DNA from 4 places in the Marinobacter sp. AL4B genome. Region 3 is predicted to be linked to each of the others. Evidence: predicted binding sites of a transcription regulator. Region 3 holds the regulator's gene; each other region holds the start of a gene.
What was found. The regulator sigma-54, encoded in region 3, starts transcription at its own class of promoters, with help from an activator protein. The targets are predictions, from matches to a motif close to ANTGGCATNNANNTTGCTNT.
Positions count from the first base shown of each region.

Region 1 (7,858 bases), on a different contig from region 3:
CAAGGTTTCCAGTCTCAATCGCCAGATCCCCACGCACACCAGATAGATTCCCGTCATCATCAGCTGTATAACCTTGAACCTTCATGTTCTGGTTATTCACCACGAACCCGTCTTTATCGATCCCGAACTGTCCTGCCCGCGAGTAACGGGTTTCACCGTTATTGCTCAGAATAAAAAAGCCATCGCCGCTGATGGCCATATCCAGCCCGCTATCGGTGAAGCTGATATTGCCTTGGCCAAACGACTGCTTAACATCCTGCACCCGCACACCGTCGCCAATCGGATTTGTTCCGCCGCTCAGAAAGCCGTTGGCGTACAAATCGCCGAATTGCACTTTACTGCCTTTAAAACCGACTGTACTGGCGTTGGCAATGTTGTTGCCGGTTACGTCCAGATCCACCGATGCGGCCCGCAGACCACTCAATCCAGTATTAAATGCCATGACTTATACCTCCTGGTCCGACACCGGTTCAGTTAATTTGTTTTACATCAGACAGAGCAATGGAACCCATGCCTGCCAGATTCAATGTAATGGAGCCACCATTGTTCAGAGACACACTGTCTACGTTTGCACTGACCATGGTGCCCAACTGCTCCGGCCCGGATGGGTAACTACCCTGCGCAACAATTTGGTAAGGGCCTTGCGGCAAAGCATTGCCGTTGCCGTCTTGACCGTCCCAACGGAAAGACACAACACCAGCTTCACTGCTGCCCATATCGATCTGCCGTACAAGCTCGCCCGACTGATTCATCACAGACAATCGCAAGCCGCCGGTAGACGCTGGAACGTCGATGGTGCCGGTCACTTCACCCTCTGCGCCAAGAATGCCTACACTGGAGGGAGCCAGAACGGTTTTACCCACCATGGCCGACGCCTGCAGCGCCTGACTTGAGCGGAACTGCCCAGCCACTTCGTCCACCGTACCGGTGAGGTTCTGCATTTCTTCCAAGGAGCTGAACTGCGCCAACTGGGAGATAAAGTCGCCGTTGTCTTGCGGCTCCAGCGGGTTCTGGTTTTTCATCTGTGCCAGCATTAATTCCATGAAGGCATCTTTACCGAGCTCGCTACCACCCTGAGCCTTGCTGTCTTGCTGAACTCGATACTGGCCCAGCACATCGGCGGCAGACGCTGAATTTACTGCACTCATCACTCTCTCCTCGCCCTATTACTGCTGACCCAGCGTCAAGATACGCTGCATCATGGATTTAGCGGTGTTCATCACGTCTACGTTCATCTGAAAGCTGCGCGATGACGACATCATGTCCGCCATTTCTTCAACCACGTTTACGTTTGGATAGAACACGTAACCGTCTTCATTCGCTGCCGGGTGGTTCGGCTCGTAGCGCATTTGTAGCTCAGCATCACTTTCAACAACCCCCTCAACCCGTACGCCGGCACCTGCACCGTCTTGCGAATGAACACCAAAAGTCTGTTGGTCCGGGTTCAACATAGATTGTTGAATCGCCGCGAATACCGGCTTGCGTGCACGATAAGTGCCTTCCGTGCTGGAACTGGCGGTTTCGGCATTGGCGATGTTCGAGGCGGTAGTGTTCAGCCGCAGGGACTGTGCGGTCATGCCTGAACCCGCAATGTCGAAAATGTTACCCAGTGACATGACTGTCTCCTTCAATCAAAAATGGCTGCGGCTTACTCGCCTTTCAGGGCTTTGGTCAGACCTGAAAACTTGCTGCTGAGAAACTGGAAGCTGGCTTGGTAGTCCATGGCGTTACGCATGAAACGGGTTTGCTCCTGCTGCGCGTCCACAGTGTTCCCGTCAACCGAAGGCTGGTGAGGTGTGCGGTACAGCAATTCACCGTCGGCCCCGCCCGCTCCGGACGTGTCCATGTGCGAACTGTGGGTGGTGGCCATCTGAACACCGCTCATTTCATTCTGCGCTTTCTGCATCATGGCGCGGAAGTCGATGTCCCGCGCTTTGTAGCCAGGGGTATCTGCGTTCGCCATGTTGTTGGCCAGCACTTCTGCCCGCTTAACACGACCTTGTAGGGCCTGTTCGTGAATACCCAATGCGCTATCGAATGAAATTGCCATCACTACCTCCAGAAATCTGCTCCGGCTTTTGATCACTCAGTGATTGCCGGTTTTGCGTTCTGATAGAGGTAAAGCAAGCGGGATGCCAAAAACAAAAAAGCCTGCGGAAATGCAGGCTTCGTGGGGTATGGGGTGTAATCTTAATATTGTTTGAACCGGCAACACAGCTTCAGGTTACACAAAGGCGGCAAGCTGTTTCCTCACCCTGCCGCCCCACGATCACACACTCCAGGCGCGCGATTGATCAGGCCCTAACCACTCCTCAATAAAATCACCACTCGATGGCCGTGGAACAGGCGGCTTATGAGATGAAACCGTTCCGGTGTAAAGGAAGCCGGTAATAATCTCATCCTTTGACAGGCCAAGCCCCTCACGCACGACGGGATCGTAGGCGAATGCACCCGAACGCCACATGACGCCATATCCTGCATCTGACAATGCCAGCAACAGAAAGGACATCCCCGAAGCCGCAGACATTACCTGCTCGACATCCGGAACTTTTTTATGGGGTTTGGGCGAAGCGATACCTACGATGACCATTGGCGCACGGAGTGGTGCCTTGCTGGCATTATCCCGGGCCTTCTCGCTGGCATCTACCCCGCAAGATTGCGCAAACAGATCCCCAAGCGCAGCCAATGCTTCACCTTCTATAACGAGATATCGCCATGGACGCAGCAGTGCATGATCAGGCGCACGAGCCGCGCATTGGAGTGCAAGATCAACCACATCTCGGGGCGGAGCCGGTGCCTCTAACCGCGGTTCTGACGAACGCTCCATAAGAAACTGGGCAATAGAACTCATATACTCTCGCTATTTATACAAGTGTGTACAAAATCGTTGTGTCTGTTGACTTGGGTTAATTGTGACTAATACTTAATGCTGTTAACCTTTAGTCGCAGGTACTACCAATAAAAAACTTTCGGCACCCACCATGAGCCACACTCGACTAAATTACAGCGCTGACAAGCAAAACGTCTCTACGTTAAGCGTGGCGGTATGGGTGCGCCATTAAGATGATGAGTGCTCCGGCAGAACTTCGCAACGTTTCCGTCAATTCGGGAAAAGTTTCATTAAACGACCCCTATGATAACACGGTCGTAATCCCCCCCATGCCAGACTACAGTGGACGCATTCTGGCTTACACATTCACATCACTTGTTGTCGTCACCGGCGTATTTCAGGACATTTTTGCGCACTGGCTTCTATGGCTCGTGGCCATGGGAATGGTTTGGCCCCATCTTGCGCATGTCATTACTCGCCGTACATTCTTAAAAACCTCACCGCGAATTCGCCAGAAGATGTTACTGCTCGACTGCGCTTTCGCCGGCTCGCTAATTGGGGCAATTGGCCTGATCGCCATTCCCACCACCGCGATCATCCTCATGCTGATGTTCAGTTGTCTGATTGTCGGCGGCGTGCGGCTCTGGATGTTTGGTACTGCGCTAACGGGCTCTTCTTTGGCCGCCACCGTTGCCGTTCTTGGCAGCGCGGACAACCTGCAAGCCCCCCTTTTGACCAGCGTCATCGCAGTGCTGGCAACTGGCGCATACATCTGCGTGACGGCCTATTACTCACACGTGCAGGCAAGAGCCCTGTTGTACGCCAAAACCCAGATTCAGAACCAGCGAGAACAATCCATTGCGCTCTCCCACAAATTGTCTAAGTACCTTTCTCCGCAGGTGTGGCAATCCATTTTTACCGGCGAACGCGATGTTCGGCTTGAAACCCAGCGCAAGAAGCTAGCGGTATTTTTTTCCGACATTAAAGGCTTCACGGAATTGTCTGAAGAAATGGAACCCGAAGCGCTTACCGAACTTCTGAACCACTACTTTAACGAGATGTCTCAAGTGGCACTGCGGTACGGTGGCACCATCGACAAGTTCGTTGGCGATTCCATTATGGTGTTTTTTGGTGATCCAACCAGCCGGGGCCAACGCGAAGACGCATTTGCGTGTGTGTCTATGGCCATCGACATGCGCAAACACATGAAGATCATGCGCCAGAAATGGCGTAGCCAAGGCATTAAAACCCCACTCGAAATCCGCATGGGTATCAGCACTGGTTACACCACGGTCGGCAACTTCGGCGCCGAAAATCGTATGGATTACACCATTATCGGCAAGGAAGTGAACCTGGCCAGCCGGCTGGAGTCCTTAGCCGAAGCTGGCGAGATTCTGATTTCTTATGAAACATTCTCGCTGATTAAAGACCGCATCATGTGCCGGGACAAAGGCGAAATCACGGTGAAAGGCTTCGGCAAACCGGTGCCTATTTACGAAGTAGTCGACTTCCGCCGTGACATGGGGCCAAACCGCAGCTTCCTGGAACACGAACACAGCGGCTTTGCGATGTATCTTGATTCAGACAAAATCACCGAACGTGAGCGCACCGTTATCCTCACGGCGCTCGAAGATGCAGCTGATCGCCTTCGCCAGGAAGACGAAACAGAGTAACCATTCGCTTTACTGCCGCACCAACCTAGGCCCTAATCCATCTTGTGGACTGGTGCTTCGCCACGGATTGATATCCAACCCGCCCCGGCGAGTGTAACGCGCGCACACCATCAACTCTGAGGGTTTACAACGCTGCATCAAATCCGTGAACACGGTTTCCACACAGTGCTCATGGAAGTCTTGTTTCTGCCGAAAACTGATGATGTAGCGCAGCAACCCAGCACGATCAATTGCCGCGCCAGTGTAGCGTATAAAGATTGTTGCCCAATCCGGCTGCCCCGTTACCGGGCAATTACTTTTCAACAAATGGGAGCACAGCCCCTCCGTCACCTCGGGACCATTCGCCAACAGAGAATCCGGCGCGTAGTCGTACACAACATCTTCCACCGCTTCGTTATCGATCAGCTCGCAATCATCTGGCCGCCCCACTGCGGCGGCGGTTTCATCAACACTGCGCATCTGCACGTGAACCGCACCGCCACAGACCCTGGACAAGTCTCGAATGATCGTTTCTGTGACTTGCGATTCAGAAGAGAAAACATTCTGATTCAGAGAGTTGAGATATAACTTTAAGGATTTACTTTCAACAATAGAAGGCGATGCAGCGGGAAAGCGAATCTCCGCCCACGCCACCACTGGTACGCCGCCAGGGCGCAACCAGGATAGCTCCCATGCCTGCCACATATCTTCACCAAACCAAGGCCAGCGCCCATCTTCAAGGCCAATACGCCGTCGGTTGTCTTCCCTGGCCACCGGGAACAACAGCGAAGGATCGTACTGATCCGGATAATCGCTGGACTTGCCCAGCGGAGCGTTATCAAGTGCCATATAAGTTACCGGACCCCAATTAGTGTCGAATGCCCTTACCTCGCGCCAACATGCGCAGGGCAACGGCTGATAGCAAAACAATAAAGACCAGAATCATACCAAGTGACACGAACGGATTAACATCCGAAACACCCAGTATGCCGTAGCGAAATCCATTCACCATATACAAAATGGGATTAGCCAACGACACGTTCTGCCAGAGCGCCGGCAACAAATCGATGCTGTAGAACACGCCACCCAAATAGGTCAACGGAGTGAGCACAAACGTCGGCACGATGGAAATATCATCAAACTTGGTCGCCAGCATGGCGTTGATAAAGCCACCTAAGGAAAATAACGCGGAGGTCAGGAACACAGTAATGACCACCATCGGCAAGTTATGGATGGCCAGTTGCGTGAAGGCCAGCGATAACAAGGTGACGATCAACCCGATAATCAAGCCTCGGGACATACCACCCACCACGTAGCCGGCGAGAATCGTCCAGTTCGGTACCGGTGAGACCAACAGCTCTTCAATGCTGCGCTGGAACTTCATCGAAAAGAACGACGACACCACGTTCGCATAGGAACTCGTGATGACCGACATCATGATCAGTCCCGGAACAATGAACTGCATGTAGTCAAAACCGCCCATATCGCCGATGCGGGAGCCGATCAGATTACCGAAGATGATGAAGTAGAGTGTCATGGTGACCGCAGGTGGCAACAAAGTCTGCGGCCAAATCCGGGTAAACCGACGAATTTCACGCAAAACAATGGTTTGAAACGCAGTCCAAAGTGCCAGAGGTGTCATGCCGATCCCTCCTTCGTGCTTTCGGCTTCAGCGGCATTCTCTTCAACCATCCGCACAAACAACTCTTCGAGGCGGTTCGCCTTCGTTCGCATGCTGGTTACCTTGATGTTTTGCTTTTCCAGTTCTCTGAACAGCGCGTTCAACCCTTGCCCTTTCGCCACCTCAACTTCCAAAGCACCATCACCGTTAATCACGCACTTGAAGCCTTCCAGCTCGGGTGCTGCATCCAGCGGTTGTTCGGTATCAAGAATAAAAGCCTCAACACTTAATTGCTGGAGCAATTCCCTCTTACTGGTGTGACGGATGATCTCGCCATGATCAATGATGGCGATATTCCGGCACAGGGCTTCCGCTTCTTCCAGATAATGAGTCGTCAGAATAATGGTGGTGCCCTGACGGTTAATCTCTTCCAGGAATTGCCACATCGAGCGACGCAATTCGATATCCACACCGGCAGTCGGCTCATCCAGTATCAGTAACCGGGGCTCATGCACCAATGCCCGTGCAATCATAAGACGCCGTTTCATGCCCCCGGACAGCATTCGCGCCGGGGTGTTGCGCTTATCCCACAACCCCAGTTTTTTCAAATATTTTTCAGCGGATAGACGAGCCTTCTTTAAAGGGATGCCGTAGAACCCCGCTTGGGTGGTAACGATATCCAGTACTTTTTCAAACTGATTGAAATTGAACTCTTGAGGCACCACACCAAGATTCAGTTTTGCATCCGAAAGTTCGTTATCAATGTCTTTGCCGAAAACACGAACCGTGCCGCCCGACTTATTCACCAGCGAAGACACAATTCCCAGGGTGGTCGATTTACCGGCACCGTTGGGGCCCAGCAAGGCGAAAAAATCACCCTCGACGACCTGAAGATCAATCCCTTTCAGAGCGTAGAAACCATCTCCATAGCGCTTCTCTAGTTCTTCAATTTCCAATGCATAGGTCATAAGTAGAACCGCTGTTATTGATTACACCGCACTCACGGCAAATATGTAGTGCGCTATGTGATTGAGGCAATTCGTCAAAATTCAAGGCAGTGCAAGATATTCATCCGCTACACACGAAACCCCCAAACTGCGACAGGTTTCCCGATATAGGCAAACCGCCCTCCCTATAATGCCGTTACAACAACTTACAAAGCCTGCAATTGCCGTTGGCAAATCAGGTGATCGCGAAGGGATTGTACGACACACCATGGAACTCGTTCATCTGCGCCGTTTATTGCTTCCTCTTTTTACCACCCTTGTGTTGTCCGCATGTTCTGACGGCGGAGGGTCAGGCTCAGACGATACTCTCGCGGGTCAAATTCAGAGCCACGGCGTAAGCGGGCTAACCTACACGACTAATTCCCGCGAGAGCACGACGGACGCACAAGGGAAATTCAGATACTACCCCGGCGAAACGTTAATGTTGAAAGTCGGCGCCCTGCCAGTTGCCGACACGGTCCCGGCGAAAGAATTTGTCAGCATTCTCGATTTCCAACCGGAACTTCGTGAAGCTTTAGAAACCTCGAAGGTTGATAGCCAGAATCTCAAAGACCACGCATTGACAGAATCCACGTTACTGAACAACCAGGAACTGCTCAATCGCACTCGCTTTCTCATGGCATTGAACTGGACCGAAGTCATTCAGGACGATGAAGGTATTGATATTCGGCCCCGAGTGATTGCCCAGCTCAATGCCGCGCTGGACGATCCTGAGCTTCCGTCTACCATTGATTTTTCGATACCCTCC
Region 1 is NZ_JAILWZ010000009.1:152,608-160,465, forward strand. It holds gene K5L82_RS01275 (flagellar hook protein FlgE) at 1-442, opposite strand, end outside; gene K5L82_RS01280 (flagellar hook assembly protein FlgD) at 471-1,148, opposite strand; gene flgC (flagellar basal body rod protein FlgC) at 1,167-1,616, opposite strand; gene flgB (flagellar basal body rod protein FlgB) at 1,649-2,050, opposite strand; gene K5L82_RS01295 (nitroreductase) at 2,270-2,851, opposite strand; gene K5L82_RS01300 (adenylate/guanylate cyclase domain-containing protein) at 3,064-4,503, shown strand; gene queF (NADPH-dependent 7-cyano-7-deazaguanine reductase QueF) at 4,513-5,331, opposite strand; gene K5L82_RS01310 (ABC transporter permease) at 5,351-6,124, opposite strand; gene K5L82_RS01315 (ATP-binding cassette domain-containing protein) at 6,121-7,071, opposite strand; gene K5L82_RS01320 (organic solvent ABC transporter permease) at 7,532-7,858, shown strand, end outside.
Region 1: the regulator sigma-54 is predicted to act here: its motif matches at 2,121-2,140, upstream of flgB (flagellar basal body rod protein FlgB).

Region 2 (7,858 bases), on a different contig from region 3:
GGTGCATAGACACTCGGGCCTTTTCGCGCCGCTTCAGGAGATCGTCGTATATTTCCCGGTTTACCTGCAGATCTCTTGTAAGATCGGAGTACTGGGCCTTATTCTCCTGAATCCTCTCCATTCTTAGATTTTGCTCGGTGATAAGTTTCTCAAGCGAGGAAATTCTTATATCAATTGTGGCGACATCAGCTCGGGCCTTGGTGATGTCGGCGGTGATTTCCTGGTACAGCGGATTAAAGGTTCGCGCGCCTTCATCTTCACCACCGAAACTTTGATCGCCCGCCAAATGGGCTCGGCGCTGTTTTTTTAGCTCGGCAATTTGCTCGCGCAAGATCACAATATCAGGATAGGTGTCGTGGTATTGCAGTCGAAGGGTGTCCAAACGTTCTTCAAGAACACTGATCCTTTGACGGTACACATCCTCTGTTTTTCCTTGGCGGATGGTCTGCCGAACCCCACCGCGTTGTTGCTGCAATGACTCCACTCTTGCGTTGAGCTCTTGCCGTTCAAGTCGGGCTAGCTCGAGCTGATTACGGAGCTGGGCCAAGCGGGCATTGGCTTCCCCCTCGGTGCCATCGGTATTTTCTGACAAAAATTCTTTAAGCTGCTGTTCCACTTCTGCCAACTGTTGCTCGTAGCTCTTCACCTGTTTATCAATAAAATCGTAGGCGCCACGGCTTTCCTTACGCTTACGGTCATTGGATTCCTCAATAAACAACTGAGCGAGCTTTTGCGCCACCCGGAAAGTTTCCAGCTGGGATTCCGATGAGAACCCGATACTGAAATAACTATCGCCCCTGGGGCGAACAAATAGGTTGCCGCGAATACGGCCAATGCGTTGTTCTACGGCAGTCTCCTCCATAGAAGCATCGGGATACACAGCTGAATCACGAGCCAAACGCTCAATTACAGATCTAGTTAATAGGAGTTCCCGAGCGCCAGAGATGCGATCATTTATTTTTGTGGTAACGGCTCGGCCTTCCATGAGTGGACGAATGATATTGCTATCATCCACAAAGATCACAACGGAGGCCTGATACTTATACGGAAAAACAAACCCCACACTCAATACCGTGAAACTGATCACAAGAAAGGCAAGTAGCACTAACCATTTGCGCTCTCTAACCTCACGAATAATCTCGTTCGGCATTTTCGATAAGGGTAAAGCCATATTCACACCTGGCAGATAGAGGTTTGGAAGTCGTGGGCTGTTAGAAACTACGCTCAGGTATCGTCAATATATCCCCCGGTCGCATCGAATAGTTGGTAGCTATCCGCCCCTTACTCAAAATGTCCTCAAGCTGAACAGGTATCGCGACAACCTTGTCCTCGACCTGCCGATACAGCATCGAGTCGTTCAGATCCGCAAATTGGTTGGCACCGCCTGCATTCAGGAACAGATCAAGAACTGTCATACCGCTACGATGTGGTATCGAAATCGGTTGACGAACAGCTCCAGTTACACGGACTCGGTCGGTGAATTCATGACTTCCCATCGAGGTGACCACAACGCTCACCTGCGGTTCTCGAATATACTCTGACAACTTCGCTCGTATGGATTGGGCTAGCCGCTCGGGGGTCTCCCCGCTCGCCCGCACATCACCAACCAGCGGTACAGATATCATGCCATCAGGCCGAACCGGAACGGAGATGCTGATGTCTTCATTGCGCCAAACGGAGACCCGTACCACATCGGTGGCGCCCAAAACGTACTGGTCAACGCTGTCTCGCGTTTCCATTGCCAAAGCGCGTTGAACCATTTCCGGTGAAGAGGGAGCATTAGAAGCACAGCCAACCAACAAGATGGCCGCCATTAGTGGAAGAAATACTGCAGAGACAAGTGACTTCAGAGACATTGTTTTTCTCTCTTTTATTGATGCTGATTTCCGTGTTCCAGGGCCATTAACCCCGAAGCTACCTTGAGCCTTTCTTGAACAAAACCACCTCAACTGTCTGAAGTACAATCAGAAGGTCGAGAAGGAGACTCTGATTCTTTATGTAGTATAGGTCATACCGGAGTTTTTCCCGGGTATCCTCTTCATTATCTGCATAGGCAAAACATAATTGTGCCCAGCCGGTCAGGCCTGGCTTAACCCTATGCCGTTCCGCATAGAACGGGATCTTATTGGTTAACTGCTCCACAAAAACCGGACGCTCAGGCCGTGGCCCTACAAAAGCCATACTTCCGTTCAAAACGTTGAATATCTGCGGCAGCTCATCAATCCGCACACGACGGATAAAGTCGCCGACTTTAGTAACCCTTGAATCGTTTTGCTTCGCCCAGACTGCACCACCCTTCTCGGCATCCGTAACCATTGATCGAAATTTATAAACGCGGAATACCCGATTGTTCACACCAACCCTTTCCTGACTGTATACAACCGGGGCCGAGATGCCGTCTTCAACTTTGATCGCCAGTGCCGTCAGTAACATGATCGGGAAAGTAAAAACCAGAAGTACCGCCGCAGTAATAATATCGAGAGCCCGCTTACCCATTCCGTACACTGCTGAAAACGTGTAGCCATCGGAAAACACCAGCCAACCTCGTGTAAGCATCTCAAGAGCTACTTTTCGGGATTCACGTTCGTAGAAATTGATACCGTCAATAATGCTGACACCCGCCATCTTGCATTCCAGAAGATCATCCATCGGCAAGCCTCTGCGACGATCATCAACGGCTATAACAATTTCACGGACAGGGTGTCGAATCACATATTCATGCAAGGAACCCGGATTATTTATCAGGTGTTTCTCGTTAACCTCCACACTCTCATCGGGCATAGGGATAAAGCCATCGAGCGTAAATCCCTTGCGATTGAAAGGAGTTGTAAGGTCTTGAAGTAATCGCTTTGCTTGACGCCCCGCGCCCAGTACCACGACACGTCGCTTGAACCGATCTTTGCCCAATATCCCAAAAAAAAGAACCCGGGCTATCCCAAGGCAAAATACCGATAAGACGGCTGCCGAAGACAGCAGATCGAAGCTGCCCAGATACCAGAGCCAGTCACTAGCCACAAAATAGGCAAATCCTTGAACAGGGATGGCCAATATCAGGGCCAGAATAGTGCGAAGCATCATTCCAGACATGCCCTCTTCAACGCTTGCTTGATATGCGCCTAAAGCCATCATGACTGTTAGATTAATCATCGAAAAAACAACGAGCGAGGGGAAAACAATAGCGAAATGTTCATTGAAGAACGCTGCGTCTCCGAAGAACCTAAAAAACACAGCTAAAGAGCAAGAAGCCACTAAAACAACTAGGTCGATTAAACCCAGAAGCATAAAAGGCAGGTGGAAGTAGTGCTTAAACAACCTGACGTGGGCCACGCCGACTCCTTGTTATGTTCACAATAAAAACAAATCGCATCCAATGCGACTTACTACCAGTTGTGAACATGTAGTTTAGTACACAATCCCATTACCGCAATAACAATCTGAAGCACTAGTTAACAAAAACTTACAAACCCCGCTAAGCGCGCATCCCGCACTTAGCGGACTCAAATCTTATACCTTAGCCTTGTTGCTCCGAACCAAAACCAATCCAATCAAGCCCAATCCCATCAATGCCAAGGTTCCTGGCTCTGGGACTGTTCCTATGGTTACGTTGTCGAGTCCGTAACCATCGTTAGAACTGTTAGAGTAGATACTGAGATCCCCCAACCCACTGTCGTCATACAAAGAAATATAAAAGATTTTTCCATTTCCCAGAGATGACCCAAAAATGTCGGAAAACGAAAAATCCACGCCCCCGATAGAGAACCTACCGCCGGAATCGTTAGGGTCAGTCATGTAGAACCCCATCGCGGTATACCCGCCAGAAGGAGAAATCGTCATCTTCTGTGCATCCATGCTGTCCAGCCAGTTGTCTGGAGAGACATCAAACCGACCGGAATACGGTGAGCTTACAGAATCGAGAACGGCCAAGCCGGCGTTACAAGAATACGGGCTGGTGTCACACGCACCGCCTGTACCGGCCGTATCCATTGTGAACGATCCGACACCTGCGAGTGACGTCACCGTCATGGATTGCGCACCAACCGCGTAACCGCTGTCGAATGTTTCGGTCATATACCCTGCATTCAAATTGCCTAGAAAAGCCGCTTCCGCTGCCTGCGCTGCACTAAATCCTTCGGAACTGATATTGATGACTGGTGCCGCCGCTGCACTACCAACGCTTCCGGCAAACATTAATGCCGCTACTGCCGTTGCCATGTTTTTCATTGCTAACGCTCCATGATTGTTATTAATCAACAGGAACGAAGCAGTATCTATGCCATAAAAAAAAGACTTTTAAAACAACACCTTAAAATTCGAGTTATTTCTTGGCGTAAAAAAAGCTGACAATAGAAGCTGACGTTCTTTCAGGAGACCACAAACAAGCCCACAAACTCATGAACCGGCATAACCTCCAGTACCCCTAAATCTTCACAGCTGGCCATAATCGCCTGGCATCTCCGGGGCACAAATCGGGTCTTTAAGCTGTTCTCGAACTTCTTCACCAATAACGGCATACCCTCTTCCCGCCTTCTTCGATGACCAATCGGATATTCAACGGCAACTTTTTCCGTACGGCTTCCATCGGCGAAAAACACCTGAATGGCGTTCGCGATTGAACGCTTGTCTGGCTCCAGATACTCCTGAGTGAATCGCTCGTCTTCGATTACCTGCATTTTGTTGCGTAGGCGGTCGATTTCGGGATAGGTTTCGTGAAAGCTGTCTTCGTAGTGCTCTGCGGTGAGGCCGCCAAAAATCAGAGGGACTGCGCTCATGTATTGCAAACAATGATCACGGTCGGCCGGGTTAGCCAGTTCGCCCTGCTTTGAAATGATGCGAATAGCGGATTCGTGCGTGGTCAATTCGATGCGGTCAATCTCATCGAGCCGGTCTTTCACTTCGGGGTGGAGTTTCACAGCAGCTTCGGCCGCGGTTTGCGCATGAAACTCCGCCGGGAACGAAATCTTGAACAGTACGTTCTCCATCACATAGGAGCCAAACGGCTGCGGTAATGAGAACTTGCGAAGAGCGTCTGGCTTTAAGGCTTGATCGCGGTTGGTTTTACTGAAGAGCACATCGTAGAAGCCCCACTGATTGGCGGTCAGGGCACCGGGAACACCCATCTCGCCTCTCATGGCGATATCGGCTAGGCGCACACCTCGTGAGGCAGCATCGCCTGCGGCCCAAGATTTTCGGGAGCCTGCGTTAGGGGCGTGGCGATAGGTACGAAGGGATTGCCCGTCTGCCCAAGCGTGGGAAAGAGCCGAAAGCATTTGCTCCCGATCCGCCCCCATCAATTTGGCGCTGACGGCCGTGGAGGCCACTTTTACGAGTACCACATGATCTAGCCCGACTCGATTAAACGAGTTTTCCAGAGCGAGGACACCCTGAATTTCATGGGCCATGATCATGGCTTCCAGCACGGCTTTCATGGCAAGCGGCGCTTGCCCGTTAGCGACACGTTTCTGGGATAGGTGATCGGCCACGGCCAGAATGGCACCGAGGTTATCCGAGGGATGGCCCCATTCGGCCGCCAGCCAGGTATCGTTGTAATCCAGCCAACGTACGATACACCCAATATCCCAGGCCGCTTTAATCGGGTCTAACCGATAAGGCGTGCCGGGCACCCTGGCCCCATGAGGAACCACAGTGCCCTCCACATAGGGGCCAAGGTGTTTGGTGCATTCCGGAAATCTCAGGGCAAGAAGCCCGCAGCCCAGAGTGTCCATCAAACAGTAACGGGCGGTTTCCCATGCCTCTTCACTGTCGATGCGGTAATTGAGGACATAGTCCGCAATTTCCTGTAACACCACATCGTAGTCAGGACGTGTGTTCTGGTCTGCGTTAGCTCCCATGGCAAAATCCTCCCATTTCCGGAATCGTCAGGGTATGCCTCAGCTTAGTTCAGAAACTGTCTTGAGGCACCCTCACCCAGCCTTCCATAATAACCCGCGCACTGCGGCTCATGATGGCTTTGGTTGCAGTCCACTGACCATTCACTTCTTTGGCTTCCGCGCCTACGCGCAAAGTGCCTGAAGGATGACCGAAAGTCACTTCGGTACGGTCACCGCCGCCAGCCGCGAGGTTCACCAATGTACCGGGAATCGCTGAAGCCGTAGCAATCGCCACCGCTGCCGTGCCCATCATGGCGTGATGCAACTTACCCATAGACATAGCGCGCACAAGCAAGTCCACTTCCGAGGTGGTAATTTGCTTTCCGCTGGAGGATACATAATCCACCGGCTTAGCGACGAAGGCTACTTTCGGCGTGTGCTGACGATTCGCTGCCTCGGCGATGTCTTTAATCAAGCCCATTTTTACCGCACCATGGGCGCGAATGGTTTCGAACATGGCCAGTGCTTTCGGGTCGCTGTTGATGTCGCCCTGAAGCTCACTGCCTTTATAGCCAATGTCTTCGGCGTTCACGAAGATGGTGGGGATACCGGCGTTGATCATGGTCGCTTTAAGCATACCCACGCCCGGCACGTCCAGATCGTCTACCAGATTACCCGTGGGGAACATGGAGCCTTCGCCGTCGGCCGGATCCATAAATTCGATCTTCACTTCAGCTGCCGGGAAGGTGACACCGTCCAGCGCAAAGTCGCCGGTTTCCTGCACCTCACCCTTGGTGATGGGCACGTGGGCAACGATGGTTTTCTTAATGTTAGCTTGCCAGATCCGAACGGTGCATATGCCGTTTTCGGGAACCCGATCTTTAGCAACAAAACCGCCGTTGATAGCGAAAGCACCAACTGCCGCAGTCAGGTTGCCGCAGTTACCGCTCCAATCCACGAAGGGTTTGTCGATCGAAACCTGACCAAACAGGTAATCCACGTCGTGGTCTGGTTGCGTCGGTGCCGCCAATATTACGGTTTTACTGGTACTGGAAGTGGCGTTACCCAAACCGTCGATTTGCTTCTCATAGGGGTCGGGGCTGCCGATCACCCGAAGCAACAACTTGTCGCGGGCCTCACCGGGCACCTGACAGGCTTCCGGCAAGTCTTGCAGGCGGAAAAACGCGCCCTTACTCGTTCCGCCACGTATGTAGGTCGCGGGTACTTTAATTTGTGAGGGGAAGCTCATGAAATGCCTCTCTGAATTGAGTGGGATCTGACCCCGAAGGGTCAGATGTCCAAACGACAATCTGCTTACGCTGCGCCTTCGGCTTCCAGGAAATCCTGAGCGAAGCGCTGAAGTACGCCGCCGGCCGAATAGATATTCAGCTCAGCGAAGGTGTCTAGACGACATTTCACCGGCACTTCGACGGACTCACCGTTTTTACGGTTGATCACCAGAGTGAGCTCCGCACCCGGTGCGATTTCGCCTTTCATATCGAAGGTTTCGGTCCCGTCGATATTGTAGGTCTGGCGAGTTTCGCCTTCACGGAACTGAACCGGCAATACGCCCATGCCCACTAGGTTGGTACGGTGAATACGCTCGAAGCCTTCCGCGACAATCACCTCCACACCTGCCAGACGAACACCTTTGGCTGCCCAGTCACGGGAAGAGCCTTGGCCGTAGTCCGCACCGGCCACGATGATCAACGGCTGCTTGCGTTCCATGTAAGTTTCGATCGCTTCCCACATGCGAGTGACCTGCCCTTCTGGCTCAATACGAGCGAACGAGCCTTGCTTCACTTCGCCGCTTTCATCTCGAACCATTTCGTTCAGCAGTTTCGGATTGGCAAAGGTAGCCCGCTGCGCGGTCAGGTGATCACCACGGTGCGTAGCGTAGGAGTTGAAGTCTTCCTCCGGAACACCCATTTTGTGCAGATATTCACCGGCTGCGGAGTCCATCATGATGGCGTTAGATGGCGACAGATGATCCGTGGTGATGTTGTCACCCAAAACGGCCAGCGGGCGCA
Region 2 is NZ_JAILWZ010000011.1:376,359-384,216, forward strand. It holds gene K5L82_RS05855 (XrtA system polysaccharide chain length determinant) at 1-1,171, opposite strand, end outside; gene K5L82_RS05860 (XrtA/PEP-CTERM system exopolysaccharide export protein) at 1,212-1,856, opposite strand; gene K5L82_RS05865 (TIGR03013 family XrtA/PEP-CTERM system glycosyltransferase) at 1,915-3,327, opposite strand; gene K5L82_RS05870 (PEP-CTERM sorting domain-containing protein) at 3,505-4,221, opposite strand; gene prpD (2-methylcitrate dehydratase) at 4,362-5,849, opposite strand; gene prpF (2-methylaconitate cis-trans isomerase PrpF) at 5,899-7,077, opposite strand; gene acnD (Fe/S-dependent 2-methylisocitrate dehydratase AcnD) at 7,143-7,858, opposite strand, start outside.
Region 2: the regulator sigma-54 is predicted to act here: its motif matches at 4,259-4,278, upstream of K5L82_RS05870 (PEP-CTERM sorting domain-containing protein).

Region 3 (7,858 bases):
AGCGGTAAATGCGGTCAGTAGATTGATGCCCAGCCAAACCGCCCGACGACGGGTGGTTTTCATCACCGGGGCGAAGGTGTCTTCATCCTCATCAAGACCGGCCAGACTCATCAGGGAGTGGTCGGCGTCTTCACGAATAACATCGACCACGTCATCGATCGTGATACGGCCCAGCAGTTTGTTGTGCTCGTTAACGACCGGAGCTGTGATCAGGTCATAGCGTTCAAACAGGGTGGCTACTTTGGTGTCGGACAGGCTCACCGGAATGGGTTCAATGTCGGTGTCCATGACCTCGCGGACCGTAGACGCGGGGTTGGATACCAGCATGCGGGTGATGGCCAGTGTGCCGATAAACTCATCCCGTCGGTTAACCACGATCAGGCTGTCGGTCATAGGTGGCAGGCTACGGTGACGGCGTAAATAACGCAGGACCACGTCGATACTGATGTCCGGACGTACCGTAATGGTGTCCGTGTTCATCAACCCGCCGGCGGTGTCTTCGGGATAGGAGAGAACTTCCTCTACCCGCTGCCGGTCTTGTTCGTCCATGGTGTCCAGTACTTCAAGGATCACCGTGTCCGGTAGCTGTTGAAGCAGGTCGGCGAGGTCATCCGACTCAAAATCTTCAATAATGTCAGCCAGTTCCTGAGCGTTAAACTTGCTCAGGAAATACCCTCGGATATCGTCACCAAGGTGCTGGAGAACTTCGCCCTCTAGTTGCTTATCAACCAGATTCCACAGCAAAGCCCGCTGACGAGGCGGGGAGGATTCCAGAAGGTGGGCGATATCACTGGGACTGAGGCCGCCGTTCAGGATGCGCGAAACCTGTTTGAGCGCGCCACTATCCAGAGCCTCGCTCAGGGAGCGGAGTCTCTGATGGGCCTGGCTTTGTTCCAGAATATCAGACATGGATCCACCTACGGTCAGAAAACCTCCGTATTATAGCGGAGTTAGCGAGCATCGGTGAGGGGTAGTTGTAGGTGAATTGCGAAGAATCAGCCGCCTTCGCCGAAATAATCGGCAATCAGCTCGGTGAGTGCATCGATGGCTTCTCGTTCGTCTGGGCCGTCAGCAATCAGTTCAACGGTAGTGCCTTGGCTGGCCGCAAGCATCATGACCTGCATGATGTTTTTTGCATTGACCTTGCGGTCATCTCGGCTGATCCAGACGTGAGCTTCGTGCTCAGAGGCGGTGGCGACCAGTTTTGCTGTAGCTCGGGCGTGCAAGCCGAGCTTGTTGATAATCGTAACGGTGCGTCTGATCATGGCGAATCAGATTTCCCCTCTGGCCTGCAGGTGAGGCAACTCGGAGTGGCGAACCTGTACGTTACGGTACTTTTTCGCGAAGTGCTTGGTCAGTTGCTCAGAGACGTACACCGATCGGTGTTGGCCGCCGGTGCAACCGATGGAGATGGTCATATAGCTGCGGTTGCTATCTGCAAAGGAAGGTAGCCAGGAATCCAGAAATCCAATGATGTCGTTGACCATCTTCTGGCTTAACGGTTCACGTTCGAGGAAGTCGATGACCGGTTGATCGATGCCTGTGTACTTGCGCAGGCTGGTGTCCCAATAGGGATTGGGAAGGCATCGGACATCGAATACGTAATCGGAGTCCACGGGAACGCCGTGCTTGAAGCCAAACGATTGAACCAATAACGCTAATTCTTGATCTTTCCGACCGGCAACCCGCTGCTTGACCATGTCACGCAGTTCGTACATGGATAAGCCTGTGGTATTTACATACAGGTCGGCCAGCCGGGATAAAGGCTCGAGTAGCGTTTTTTCGTAGGACACCGCTTCAGGGAGGGATGTTTTGTCATCACTGAGCGGGTGTTTGCGTCGAGTCGCATGAAAACGTTGCAGCAGGGTTTGCTCGTCGGCATCCAGAAATATGATCTCGACATCGATGCCGGTGCTTTTGAGTTGGCTGTAAATCGCCTCAAAGTTGGCCAGCTCGCCGGAAAGGTTCCGCGCGTCAATGCTGACCGCCATTTTTCGCAGGCGAGTGGTCGCCTCCTGAGAGGCTTCTTGCGTCAAAGGGAAGAGAAGCCCGATGGGGAGGTTGTCGATGCAGTAAAACCCCAAATCTTCCAGTACGTGCAGGGCGGTACTTTTGCCCGAACCTGAGCGGCCGCTGACGATAATCAGCTTCATAACAGTATTCCTCTCATGCTGCGCGCTTTTGCTGAACTCGTATCAATTATGACTTGAAGTCATGGCCCTGTGCAGGCTCTCGGTCTCCTGGCACTGGCGCAGCTTTTCGCAAAAAGAGCTTTCATTAAACTTTTCAGCAAGCTGACTGAGCAACTCCAGGTGTTCGCTGGTCGCCTCTTTAGGCACAATCAAGGCGAAAACAATATCGACCGGTTGGTTGTCGATGGAATCGAAATCGACCGGTTCGGCCAGTGTCATCAAAACGCCAATGACTCTGTCTAGCCCAGCCAGACGGCAATGAGGGATCGCTATGCCTTCGCCTATGCCAGTACTGCCCAGCCGTTCTCGTGACACCAGGTTATTGAAAATATCTGTATCGTTGAGACTTTCATCCTGTTGGTGAATGTACTCAGCGATAAACTCCAATACACGCTTTTTGCTTGACGCTGCAACACGGCACAGGGTCAGTTCTGGAGCCAGAATGTTGTCGATGGTCAGGGATGAATCGCTCATAGATCGACTTCATTTCCGTAAAAAAAAGGCTGCGGCCGGATAATACTCCTGCCGCAGCACGTTTTATTGAAACGCCCGGTTTGGTTTCACGCTAACAGGCGCGTTAACCGTTACCTTGCATCCGGGCAACTGTTTTCTCTTTATGTTTGAGGATCTGGCGGTCGAGTTTATCGACCAGGCCGTCGATGGCGGCGTACATATCCTCGTTTTCAGCCTTTGCGTGAATTTCGCCACCAATCACGTGGAGGGTAGCTTCGGCCATCTGGCGAACTTTCTCAACTTCCAGCGTCACCTGACAATTACTGATGTGGTCAAAGTGTCGCTCAAGCTTATCAAACTTGGTGGTTACGTAATCCTTTAATGCGGGAGTCAGTTCTACATGATGGCCTGAAATATTGAGTTGCATAGGCTTCTCCTGTTGTCATATAGCCGGCTTTTGCCGGACTGAGTGTCAGCACCTCTTGTACTGACGAATCCTTAAACCAAACGCTTACGCTCGTTCGAGGGTGGGATATGCATCGCCTCCCTGTACTTGGCTACCGTACGTCGGGCAACATTGATTCCCTGTTCTCCTAGCATGGCTGCAATTTTGCTATCACTCAATGGCTTTTTTGGAGTTTCGTCCGCAATCAGTTTTTTGATCATCGCACGAATCGCCGTTGAGGAACATTCTCCACCTTCGGCCGTGCCCACGTGGCTGGAGAAAAAGTATTTGAGTTCAAAAATACCCCGTGGTGTATGCATGTATTTTTGCGTGGTAACCCGCGAGATGGTCGACTCGTGCATATCGACCGCTTGGGCGATGTCCGACAGAATGAGCGGCTTCATGGCTTCGTCACCATGATCCAGAAAACCCTGCTGGTATTCCACAATGCGAGTGGCCACTTTGAGCAAGGTTTCGTTCCGGCTCTGGAGGCTTTTAATAAACCATTTGGCCTCTTGCAACTGGTCACGCATGTAGGTGTTGTCTGCGCTGCTATCTGCCCGACGTATGAGTGAAGCATAGCTCGCGTTTACGCGAATGCGCGGGGCAATTTCCGGGTTGAGTTCGACGCGCCATCGGCCTTCGTGTTTGCGTACGATGACATCCGGGATGACATAGTCCGGTTCTGTGCGATCGACGCTGTCACCCGGCGTTGGGTTCAGGCTGGTGATCAGCCCCAACACTTCTTTCAGTTGATCTTCTTTCAGGCGGCTGCGGCGAAGCAACTGAGCGTAGTCACGGTTGCCTAACAAATGCAGGAACTGGGTGACCACGAGCTTGGCTTGGCGAAGCCAAAGCGTGTCTGGTGGCAGTTGACTAAGTTGGATCAGTAGGCAGTCTTGCAGATCTCGAGCAAACACACCGGGCGGATCAAAATGCTGGAGCCGGCGCAGAACCGCCTGAACCTCGTCGAGTTCCAGCGGATCTTCTTCTGAGCTTTCAAATAAGCCGGAGTGGATCTCTTCGATGGAAGACGTTAAATACCCCCGGTCATCAACGGCGTCCAACAAGGCATGGGCGATCGCTTGATCCCGTTCGCTGAGCGGAGTCAGGTTCAGCTGCCATTCCAGATGATCGTGCAGAGTCTCGCTCGGTGAGTTCCGGGTTTCGAAGTCAGAATCGTTTTCATCGTCGCCACGGCTGGCAGGAGCAGGTGCCGACTGGTAAATGTCATCCCAAGCGGTATCAACCGGCAGATCGTCGGGGATGTTATCGGGTGTTTGATCTTCCGCGGACCAGTCGGGTGCGGTTTCTGACTCGTCCCAATCCGAACTTGGCGGCTCGGCAGCCGACTCTTCCTGAGCTGTTGCGGTTTCGTGCTGCTCTTCGTGGCCGTTTTCTTGCTGGTCGGTGGAATCCGCCTGATCGTCGTCCTCGGAGGTTTCCAGCATGGGATTTGAATCGAGTGCTTGCTGGATTTCCTGCTGTAGATCCAGCGTGGAAAGCTGCAATAGCCGAATGGCTTGTTGCAGCTGGGGTGTCATGGTTAGGCTTTGGCCCATTTTAAGCTGTAATGAGGCTTTCATAACCATGGCTTAATATCCATAACGTGCTCGCATCCCGATCAAAAACATTGCTTGCAAATATAAAAAATTGTTGTGCGCTGGTGACTTACAGTGCTTGGCCAACAATATAAGCAAGTACCCTGCCGAGTTTACTTGCTAGCGTTCAGCAAAACAATCAGCCCGGCCTTCAGGTCTACGATTGTCTATAGTCGGAACTCATCTCCAAGGTAGACTTCTTTCACTTGTTGGTTGGATAGAATGGCGTCTGCGTTGCCCGATGCGATGATGTGTCCGCCGGACACAATGTAGGCATTCTCACAAATATCCAGGGTTTCGCGTACGTTGTGGTCGGTGATAAGAACGCCGATGCCTTTGTCGCGCAGGTGCCGAATGATGTGTTTGATGTCGCTGACTGAAATGGGGTCTACGCCAGCAAAGGGTTCGTCCAGAAGGATGAACGCAGGTTCCATGGCCAAGGCCCGGGCAATTTCTACGCGGCGGCGTTCCCCACCAGAGAGTGCCATGCCCACGCTGTCGCGAATGTGAGTGATGTGAAATTCTTCCAGTAGTTCTTCGAGCTTCGCCTCACGATCCGCTTTGGAAAGCGCTTTGCGGGTTTCCAGGATAGCCATGATGTTGTCGCGCACGGTCAGTTTGCGAAAGACCGATGCCTCCTGTGGCAAGTAGCCGATGCCTTTTTGAGCGCGCCCGTGCATAGGCAGGGGGGTAATGTCGTTGTTGTCGATGGTGACGCGGCCGTGGTCAGCGGGAACCAGCCCGACGATCATGTAAAAACAGGTGGTTTTACCGGCACCGTTGGGGCCCAGCAATCCGACGATTTCACCGGAACGAATCTCCAGAGAAACATCCAGAACCACTTTTTTTTGCTTGTAGCTTTTGGCCAGATTGCTGGCCCTGAGAACTGCCATCAGAACTTTCCCGTTATTGACCTGAACTGCGAGGCTGAATCACCATTTCTACGCGGCCTGAGCTTGTGCCCTCAGGATTGCCGCCTTCTGCTGTAACCACTCGATTCACGGTGTCGTAGTGAATGATGTCGCCCCGGAACGTACTGCCACCTTGTTCGATCAAGGCCTCTCGTTCAAAGGTTAACTGGCTGTCTTTGGCAGACCAAGTGATGTTCAGCGCTTCGGCATTAATGACCGCCGTTTGGTCTTGGGACGGTTGGCGGTATACGGCGGGAGAGCCGCTCGCTTCAATTCGACTAAGGCCTTGTGGGCTGCGATAAAGCACAACCCGTTCCGCATCCAGTTGTACGTTACCTTGCACCAATTCCACGGCTCCGGTGTAGATGGCCGTTCCGGCACTGTCATCCAATCGCGCTGAGTTGGCGCTGACTTTGATGGGCTCGTCAGAGTTCAACGTGAAGGCGGCTGCTGGGGTGGCAACAAATGCGGCTGCCAGAACCAGCGGAAAAAGAAGTCGGTTACCTGATGGGATCATAATGCCCTTCCACTTGGGAATTGAGTTCCAGAATGCGGTCGTCCAGCCAGGCTTTCATGCCTGTAGCTTTGGTGGTTCCGTGTGGTTCAGTGATGATCACCGGTTGGTCGGTGTACACGGTACCTTCGGTGTTGTTCAGGGTCAGTTCGTCGGTTTCAAACGTGGTCTCGGAGCCTTGAAGCTGACGGTGAATCACGACGTTGCCGTTCAGGTTCACCAAGTCATCATTTTGCAGAAGGCTACCTTGATCCGCTTCAACATTCCACGGCACCGGATCGCCTTCACCGTGCAGGGTAGCGCGGGGCTGCTCCATGACAGCAAGATTTCGGCTCTCGAACTGCTCAATGCGCGGGCTGGTCATGCGGATTTTCGGGCTGCCCTCTGTGTCCCAGGTCCGGTAATCGGCCTGAATGATGAAACCGTCCGGTTCGGCCGGGCCCCGCAGTTCCTCCGCTTTTTCTTGACCGCCGGGCGGCTCGTCACTTTGCCACATCAGAAATAAGGTGGCTGCAATCGTGCCGCCCAATGCCAGTGTCCGGGCCCAGGCTTTACCTTTTCCGGGGCTGAACAGTCGGGCGATCACGATTTTACGCTCATATAAGGTTTCAGGGTTGCGGCGAGCCGGTCTTGCGACCAGAGAATCAGGTCGCAGGCTTCTCGCACCGCACCGCTGCCACCAGCCACTGTAGTGCAATAGTCCGCATGTTGTCTGACCAGCCAGTAACCGTTTGGTACGGTGATGCTAAGGCCGGCGAATTGCAGTGCCGGGAGGTCTGGTAAGTCGTCGCCCATGTAAGCGATTTGTTCTGGCGAGATGTCCATGTTGGCCACCAGCTCCTGCAGGGCAACCTTCTTGTCTTCCCGCCCTTGCATCAGGTGGCTGATGCCCAAATCGTTCATGCGTTTTTCGGTTAAAGGCGAGCGCCTGCCGGTGATGACGGCAACCGTGATGCCTGAGTTCATCAGTTGCTTCAGCCCCAAGCCATCGAGAATGTTAAAGGTTTTTAGTTCGTCCCCGCTTGCGCTGAAGTAAAGCTTTCCGTCACTCATAATGCCGTCCACATCAAACGCAATGAGCTTGATAGCAGCGGCTTTTGTAAGGATCTCGTCGCTCCAGTGCTGGCGAAGGGGTGGGGTTAGTTCTGGCATTAGATAACCCCCGCCCGCAACAAATCGTGCATGTTGATGGCGCCAACCAGGTTGCCTTCGGTGTCGGTCACCGGGAGGGCGTTGATTTTCAGCTCTTCCATGATGTTCAGCGCATCGGCTGCCAATTGGTCGGCCTGAATGGTTTTGCCGTTGCGCGTCATCACCTGATCGATGTTGGTGGTGTGCACGTCGACGGATTTATCCAGCGTTCGGCGCAGGTCGCCGTCGGTAAAGATTCCGGTTAATTCGCCAGAGCCGTTGACCACGGTGGTCATACCCAGGCCTTTGCGGGTTATCTCCAAAAGAGCGCCGCTGAGGGTGGTGTTTTCAAATACCCGTGGCACTTTGTCGCCTGCGTGCATGATGTCGGAAACGCGTAGCAGTAAACGACGCCCCAATCGGCCGCCCGGATGTGAGAAGGCAAAGTCTTCTGCGCTGAACCCGCGAGCTTCCAGCAGTGCAACGGCTAACGCATCGCCCATAACCAGAGTGGCGGTGGTGCTGGACGTGGGGGCCAGCCCAAGCGGGCAGGCTTCAATGGCAACGCTCACGTCGAGGTTGGCTGCGGCTTCTTTCGCCAATAATGAATC
Region 3 is NZ_JAILWZ010000010.1:225,535-233,392, forward strand. It holds gene mgtE (magnesium transporter) at 1-909, opposite strand, end outside; gene K5L82_RS03065 (HPr family phosphocarrier protein) at 996-1,265, opposite strand; gene rapZ (RNase adapter RapZ) at 1,272-2,153, opposite strand; gene ptsN (PTS IIA-like nitrogen regulatory protein PtsN) at 2,196-2,666, opposite strand; gene hpf (ribosome hibernation promoting factor) at 2,770-3,072, opposite strand; gene K5L82_RS03085 (RNA polymerase factor sigma-54) at 3,144-4,676, opposite strand; gene lptB (LPS export ABC transporter ATP-binding protein) at 4,859-5,584, opposite strand; gene lptA (lipopolysaccharide transport periplasmic protein LptA) at 5,598-6,119, opposite strand; gene lptC (LPS export ABC transporter periplasmic protein LptC) at 6,103-6,702, opposite strand; gene kdsC (3-deoxy-manno-octulosonate-8-phosphatase KdsC) at 6,699-7,268, opposite strand; gene K5L82_RS03110 (KpsF/GutQ family sugar-phosphate isomerase) at 7,268-7,858, opposite strand, start outside.

Region 4 (7,858 bases), on a different contig from region 3:
CAACCTGCTGATATCCGACAGGCTGTGTAAGATTCTTTTCAGAACGCCAGTCGGTCAGCTGTCGCCGTTTTCTTGCCAATCTGACAAACGACCACGAAGACGCAAAGCCGCCTGGCTGTGAATCTGGCTGACTCGGCTTTCGCTGACCCCGAGCACCGCCCCGATTTCCTTAAGATTCAACTCTTCCTGATAATACAAACTCAATACTAACTTTTCTTTCTCTGGAAGCGCTTCAATCGCTTCGGCCAAACTCCGCTGAAAAGCACCGGCAGAGATGCCATCGAGAGGATTATCACTAGCTTCTTGTTCTTCTATCGGCAGTTCACCGGATTCATTGAGCTCATCCAGACTAAATAACCGTCCACTATTGGCGTCGGCAAGGGACGAGTGATATTCCGACAATTCGATATCGAGCTCTTCCGCCACCTCGGCATCCTGAGCTTCCCGGCCAGTGCGATCTTCAACGATTTTGATTGCGGCGGAGATTCGGCGGGCATTGCGATGCACGGAACGAGGCACCCAGTCGCCTTTTCGGATTTCGTCAACCATCGCGCCCCGAATACGAATGCCCGCATAGGTTTCGAAGGTTGCGCCCTTACCCGCAGAATAACGCTGGGCTGCTTCAAGCAAACCGATCATTCCAGCTTGCATCAAGTCTTCAAGCTGAACCGATGCAGGCAAACGGGCCATCAAATGTAGGGCTATCTTTTTGACCAGCGGCGCCTGATCTTCGATCAAACTCGAAGCGTTTGAGGCGCCCGCCTGATGATATATTCCCAGATTCTTCGTCAATGTCATGTATCCGGCTTTTATTGGACTGGATTCAGATCAGACTTCGACGAGCCGCTCCACGAAGAACTCCAGATGGCCTCGAGGAGAAGATGGCAGTGGCCAACTATCCACTCTGTCTGCCAATGCTCGCACAGCAATAGATGCTTTTGCACGGGGGTATGCCTCCAGAACAGCACGCTGGCGTTGAACGGCTTTTTTTACCGCTTCGTCGTAAGGCACGATACCCACATATTGTAACGCTACATCCAGAAAACGTTCGGTAACTCGCGTCAACTTTTCAAACAAATGCTTACCTTCTTCTTCGCTTCGAACCTGATTGGCAAGCACTCGGAAGCGGTCTGTTCCGTAATCACGATTCATTAGTTTAATGAGCGCGTACACATCCGTTATCGAGGTTGGCTCGTCGCAGACAACCAACAACAACTCTTGGGCGGCGCGCAGGAAACTCACAACCGACTCAGAAATACCGGCAGCGGTATCCACAATCAGCACGTCGATCTGATCGCCCAGCTCACTGAACGCATTAATCAAGCCCGCATGTTCCATGGGGCTGAGCTGGGTCATACGCTGGGTACCGGATGAAGCAGGTACGATTTTGATACCTCCCGGCCCATCCACCAGCACGTCTTTGAGATCACACTCTCCATTGAGGACATCGTACAAATTCTTGTTGGCTGTCACGCCCAGCAACACATCCAGATTACCCAACCCCAAGTCGGCATCCAGCACGACAACACGACGGCCTTTTTCTGCCAACGCTATCGCCAGATTGACCGACACATTGCTCTTCCCGACACCGCCTTTACCGCCGGATACCGCAATAACCTGAACCGGATGTGGTTTGCTCATACTGTTTAATGTCTCTTACTGCGTCGTTAAGGGGACTCTATGCCGGTGTCTGATTCGCAATAGCTATGCCAAAGCACCTTCAACAGCATCCTGCGAATGTTGCATCGTTCTCAGGCGCTCAACGCCCATTCGAACCAACGGAGCTGCCTCGGCTCGATGCAAATCTTCCGGTATTTTTTGACCGTCGGTATACCAAGCGACCGGAAGACCGGTTTCCATCACAAACCCTAGAGATTCGCCCAAGGTAAGCGCTTCATCAATTTTAGTCACGATGCAGCCGGCAAGGCTTGCCATCTTATAGCAATGCCAAACGGATTTCATGATACGCGGCTGGCTGGTCGCAGACACCACCAAGTGTGTATGAATATTGTGGTCGCTGCGAACCAACTCCGCGAGCTGCTCCTGATAACCCCGGTCGGCACTGGTCAGTCCAGCAGTATCGATAAGCACTAAATGTCGATCGGAAAGTTCATCCAGAATGTCGTCCAGCGAGTGGCTTTCGTCAACCACCCGCACTGGCACGTTCAGAATGCGACCAAACACAAACAACTGCTCGTGCGCCGCAACTCTATAACGATCTGTGGTGACCAACGCCAAGCTGTCAGCCCCGTGTTCCAACACATAGCGAGCGGCTAATTTTCCGATCGTTGTTGTTTTACCGGATCCAGTCGGACCAACCAAAGCGTACACGCCGCCAGACTCCAGCCAATCTTCCCGCCCGGTCCGAAGGCCGGTGGCGACCATTTTCAATGAGGCTTTCCACCCATCCTCCAACCGGCCATTTCGGTGCTGCCGCGCAACGGATGTTGCCAAATCGGGGCTCAAACCAAACTCTTGCAGGCGCTCGCTCAATAGTTGCTGAACGGCATTCTTAGCGCCCCCCTCGGCCGGCACATTTGAACCAGCAACAGGGGCGGATTGCGCCCCCATCATCTCCCGCAGCGAGCTGATCTCCGCTTTCATTGCGGCCAACTCATCGGAGTAACCTTGAGCCTGCTTTGACGCTAGCGCTTGAGACTCCCGATCCTCCACTAAACCTGCATTCACATCCCAATCCATCCCCGAATCATTGGTCAACGATACTTGAGGATAACGTGCACCCGCGGCCGCACGCTTCTCACGTACGCCCTGGATGCGACTGCGAGTCCGACTAAGTTCATCTTCCAAGCGACGATGCTGATCGGCCTGCATTTCAGCCAAACGGGAACCATTGGTAGCTTCCGCCGCTTTGTCACCCAGGCTTTGGCGAGCCATGTTTTCGTCGTAGTCGAGAGCCGTCACAATTTCGACGCCTCCATCTACCCGGCGATTGGACAAGATAACGGCATCAGGCCCCATTTCGTGACTGACCTGCTTCAGGGCCTCGGCCATGGACTGCGCAAAAAACCGTTTAACCTTCATAACTTCCATCCTCTGTCGTCGAGCTGCACTCAGCTGACTGCGTTGCGCTAATCACCTTTACTGGCCGACCGACGCAACGATCGTGATCTGCTTGTTGTCCGGAATCTCTTGGTACGAGAGCACGTGCAATCGCTCTACCCCGTAGCTGGCAAACTTCGCCAGCCCAGGCCGCAACGGCCCGGAGACCAACAGAATGGCTGGTTTACCCAACATTTCTTGCCGCTGCACGCTGTCTTGCAATGAACGCTGCAGCTTTTCGACCATGTTCGGCTCTAGCACCATGCCAATATCATCCTGTCCGCCGGATTGTTGACTCTGCTGAACAGACTTAAGCAACATTTGTTCCAGGTCCGGATCCAAGGTGATCACCGGAATTTCGGAATCGTTGCCACAAATGCTCTGCACGATCATTCGACGCAGCGACTGACGCGCCAACGTGGTAAGCAGCTTCGGATCCTGACTCTTTGGGTGAACGTTAACGATGGCCTCGGCGATCGAGCGCATGTCTCGAACCGGCACTTCTTCTTTCAGCAAGTTCTGGAGTACCTTGAGCAGAATGCTGATAGATATGGTGGTCGGAACCAGTTCTTCCGCCAGCTTAGGGGAGATTTTTTCAAGCTGATCCAGCCATTTTTGCGCCTCGTCGTGACCGATCAATTCGTGGGCGTGCTTCTGAAGGATCTGATTCAAATGGGTCGCAACCACAGTGCTGGCATCAACAACGGTATAACCCAGAGTCTGGGCTTGATCTTTCTGGTCCGGCTCAATCCAGATGGCATCCAAACCAAACGCGGGATCTTTCCCGGCAATACCCTCAACCTTCCCGAACACCTGCCCCGGGTCAATGGCCAGTTCCCGCTCAGGATGGATCTCGGCTTCCGCAATGGTGACGCCCATCAGGGTAACTCGATAAACGTTCGGCATCAGGTCCAGGTTGTCCCGGATATGCACCGACGGCATCAGAAAACCCATGTCTTGAGACAGCTTTTTCCGAACACCCTTGATACGGCTAAGCAATTGGCCACCCTGAGACTTGTCTACCAAAGGAATCAACCGGTAGCCCACTTCCAGACCCACAATATCGACCGTGGCTACATCATCCCAACCCAGCTCGCGAGTCTCACCGGGTGGCGGCAGTGCCTGCCCGTCACCACCTCGATCCGGAACAACCTCGCCTCCCTGGCGCGCCACGCTGGCCGGCATGCTGCCACGCCCCGCAAACACGCCATCTTCTTCAACTGTCTGACTTTGCCTTTTCCAGATAAACCAAGCCGCTGCTGCGGCCAGCGACCCCAGCCCCAAAAACGCTACATGCGGCATCCCCGGGATCAAGCCCAATAAAATCAAAATACCCGCGGCGATTCCGAGAACTTTAGGCGCACTGAACATCTGTTGCAGAATCTGACCACCCATATCCTGGCTGGACGTCACTCGGGTCACCATGATGGCGGCTGCCGTGGACAGCAACAGGGAGGGAATCTGAGCGACCAGACCGTCGCCAATGGTCAGCAACGCGTACCGCTCCATTGCCAACGTAAAGTCCAGGCCATGCTGAACCATACCAATGGCCACACCGCCAATGATGTTAATAGCGAGAATCAACAAACCGGCGACCGCATCACCTTTCACAAACTTAGACGCACCGTCCATGGAGCCGTAAAAATCAGCCTCTTGAGCAATTTCCGAACGCCGCGCTTTAGCTTCTTCCTGATTCACCAAGCCGGCGTTCAGGTCTGCGTCGATGGCCATTTGCTTACCGGGCATGGCATCCAAGGTAAAACGCGCGCTGACTTCGGAAACCCGGCCCGCACCTTTGGTTACTACCAGAAAGTTGATGATCATCAGAATTGCGAATACCACCAAACCAACGGCGTAGTTACCGCCAATCAACACCGCGCCAAACGACTCGATAACCTTACCAGCGGCATCGCCACCTTCATGCCCATTGAGAAGAACAATCCGGGTAGAGGCTACGTTCAACCCCAATCTAAGCAACGTAGCGACCAGCAACACAGTCGGGAAAGCAGCAAATTCCATTGGCCGGAGCGCATAGACACACACCAACAGAATCACGATCGACAGCGTTATGTTGAACGTAAAGAACACGTCGAGCAAAAAAGCAGGCATGGGCAAGATCATCATGCCCAACAACCCCATCAGCATCAGCGGGACACCGAGATTCCCTCGCGTCAGAGTTTTGACGTTATTCAGAACGAGCGCTCTGTCCATACTGCGTGCTTCTCCGGATCACTGTGCTTTGAGGCCATTCGGTGTCATCACCGGGTCGAAAATCTGACGCAACCCCCCTTCATGAAGACTGCTTCGCAAGATCTGTACCATCCCCTATAAATTTTATGATTTCTCACTAACAGATCGCCTGACGTGAGCGCCTGGATACGGTATCCTTTTGCCGTTTGACTGATCAAAAACCAAGCCAGAAAATCCGAACCCACAGGTGACCCCGATGCCTATCCACGAAGTGAAGCACCCACTGATCCAACACAAGCTCGGCCTAATGCGTCGTTCAGACATCAGCACCAAAAATTTTCGTGAACTGGCTCAAGAAGTTGGCGCACTACTGACCTACGAAGCGACGAAAGATTTCACCCTACAAGAAGAAACCATCGACGGCTGGGCCGGACCGGTAGCGGTAGAACAAATACACGGCAAAAAGATCACCATTGTCCCCATCTTAAGGGCAGGTTTGGGCATGCTGGATGGCGTACTCAGTCTGATTCCTGTGGCCCGAGTCAGCGTGGTCGGTCAGATCCGTAACGAAGAAACGTTCGAAGCAGAAACCTATCTGGAAAAACTGGTGGGTGAACTGGACCAGCGCACAGCGCTGATCATCGATCCCATGTTGGCCACCGGCGGCTCCATGATTTCCACCATCGACCTGCTCAAACAAGCCGGCAGCACTGAAATCCGGGCACTGGTTCTGGTTGCAGCACCGGAAGGAGTAGAAAAAGTACTGGAGAAACACCCGGACGTTTCCATCTACACTGCCTCTGTAGATGACTGCCTGAACGAAAAAGGCTACATCCTGCCGGGCCTCGGCGATGCGGGAGACAAGATCTTCGGCACCAAGCAAAAGGATGTTTAAGGATGCAGGACATCACGACTGACTCGACCTGGAAACAGGCCATAGCCGGCTCGCAAATGCTACTGGTCGCCTTCGGCGCACTGGTACTGATGCCACTGATCACAGGACTTGATCCTAACGTCGCGCTCTTTACCGCGGGGCTCGGCACACTGATCTTTCATGTCGTCACCGGCGGCCAGATTCCCATTTTCCTTGCCTCATCCTTCGCCTTCATTGCCCCGATCATGGCGGCCAAAAGCCAGTTCGGCCTGCAAGAAACCCTTGGCGGCCTGATGGCAGCAGGCATACTCTACATCGCCCTCTCCGGCATCATCCGCCTGCGCGGAACCGGCTTCGTCACCCGTTTGCTCCCGCCCGTGGTCATCGCACCGGTTATCATGACCATCGGCTTGGGGCTGGCCCCAGTCGCCGTGAACATGGCTTCGGGTCGCACCGGTGATGGTGGCACCCAACTCGTGCCCGAAGACACCGCATTGGTGATCGCAATGATCTCACTGCTGGTAACCATCATCATGACCGTCTGGGCAAAAGGCATCTTCCGCCTGATTCCGATCATGATAGGGATCATCGTGGGTTACATCCTCTCGGCCTTCGCCGGCATCGTAGACACCACCCCCGTCCAGGAAGCGGCCTGGTTCGCCATTCCGAACTTCGTCGCCCCGGCCTTCAGTTGGGGAGCCATCCTGTTCATGATCCCCGTCGCAATCGCCCCCGCGATTGAGCACATCGGCGACGTACTGGCCATCGGCAACGTCACCCGCAAAAACTACCTGGAGAAGCCGGGCCTGCACCGCACCCTGCTCGGCGACGGCCTAGCCACCAGCGCTGCCTCCATGCTTGGCGGACCACCCAATACCACTTATTCCGAAGTCACCGGTGCCGTCATGCTGACCCGTAACTTCAACCCTAAAGTGATGTGGTGGGCAGCTGGTACGGCCATCGTACTGGCCTTTGTTGGCAAATTCGGCGCGACCCTGCAAACCATCCCGGTCCCTGTTATGGGCGGCATCCTGTGTCTGCTGTTCGGCTCCATCGCTGTGGTAGGGCTCAATACCCTGATCCGTCATCAGGTGGATCTGTCCCAGGCCCGCAATCTGGTGATTGTCGGAGTGACCTTGGTATTCGGCATCGGTGGCATGGTCATCGGCCACATGGAAGGCATCGCCCTGTGCTCGGTGGTCGCAATTGTCCTCAACCTGCTGCTTCCGGGCGGCCGGGAGGCGTGGGGCAAGACCATTTACCAGCAAAATCAGGAATAGCCCCTCGGGCAGAACCAAAAACCGGTCTGGCACAGAGGTGACAGACCGGTTTTTTTGTGTCGGCTACCGACAGGCGTTTTACCGAATCAAAGTATTCCTACCGAAGTAATCATCACCTTCGTACTTTTCGATGACCGACATCAGGGACGCCCCGTTCTCTTTCGACAGCAGTTTGTGGCTCATGGCCGCCAGCTTGATCAGTATATCTTTGCACTCGATTCTAGCCTGCTGAACCTGACGGGAAATACCCATCAGTATCTGGGCAATGAACGCATTAGGCCGGTTAATAAGGCCAATCGAGAAATTCAGCAGCAAATCCCGGAACAGGTCAAAATCCTTTTCCATGAGCTCGCCAGACTCCACCAGTTCCTGGAAACTGTCTTCCTTTTCATCCGGGCACAGTGAGCGAGTCCAGTCCAGGTAATCACTGTCAGAAATCACGGAATAGGCCATG
Region 4 is NZ_JAILWZ010000011.1:642,410-650,267, forward strand. It holds gene K5L82_RS07130 (RNA polymerase sigma factor FliA) at 55-798, opposite strand; gene K5L82_RS07135 (MinD/ParA family protein) at 829-1,641, opposite strand; gene flhF (flagellar biosynthesis protein FlhF) at 1,705-3,042, opposite strand; gene flhA (flagellar biosynthesis protein FlhA) at 3,100-5,271, opposite strand; gene upp (uracil phosphoribosyltransferase) at 5,507-6,145, shown strand; gene K5L82_RS07155 (uracil-xanthine permease family protein) at 6,148-7,404, shown strand; gene K5L82_RS07160 (hypothetical protein) at 7,483-7,858, opposite strand, start outside.
Region 4: the regulator sigma-54 is predicted to act here: its motif matches at 5,364-5,383, upstream of flhA (flagellar biosynthesis protein FlhA).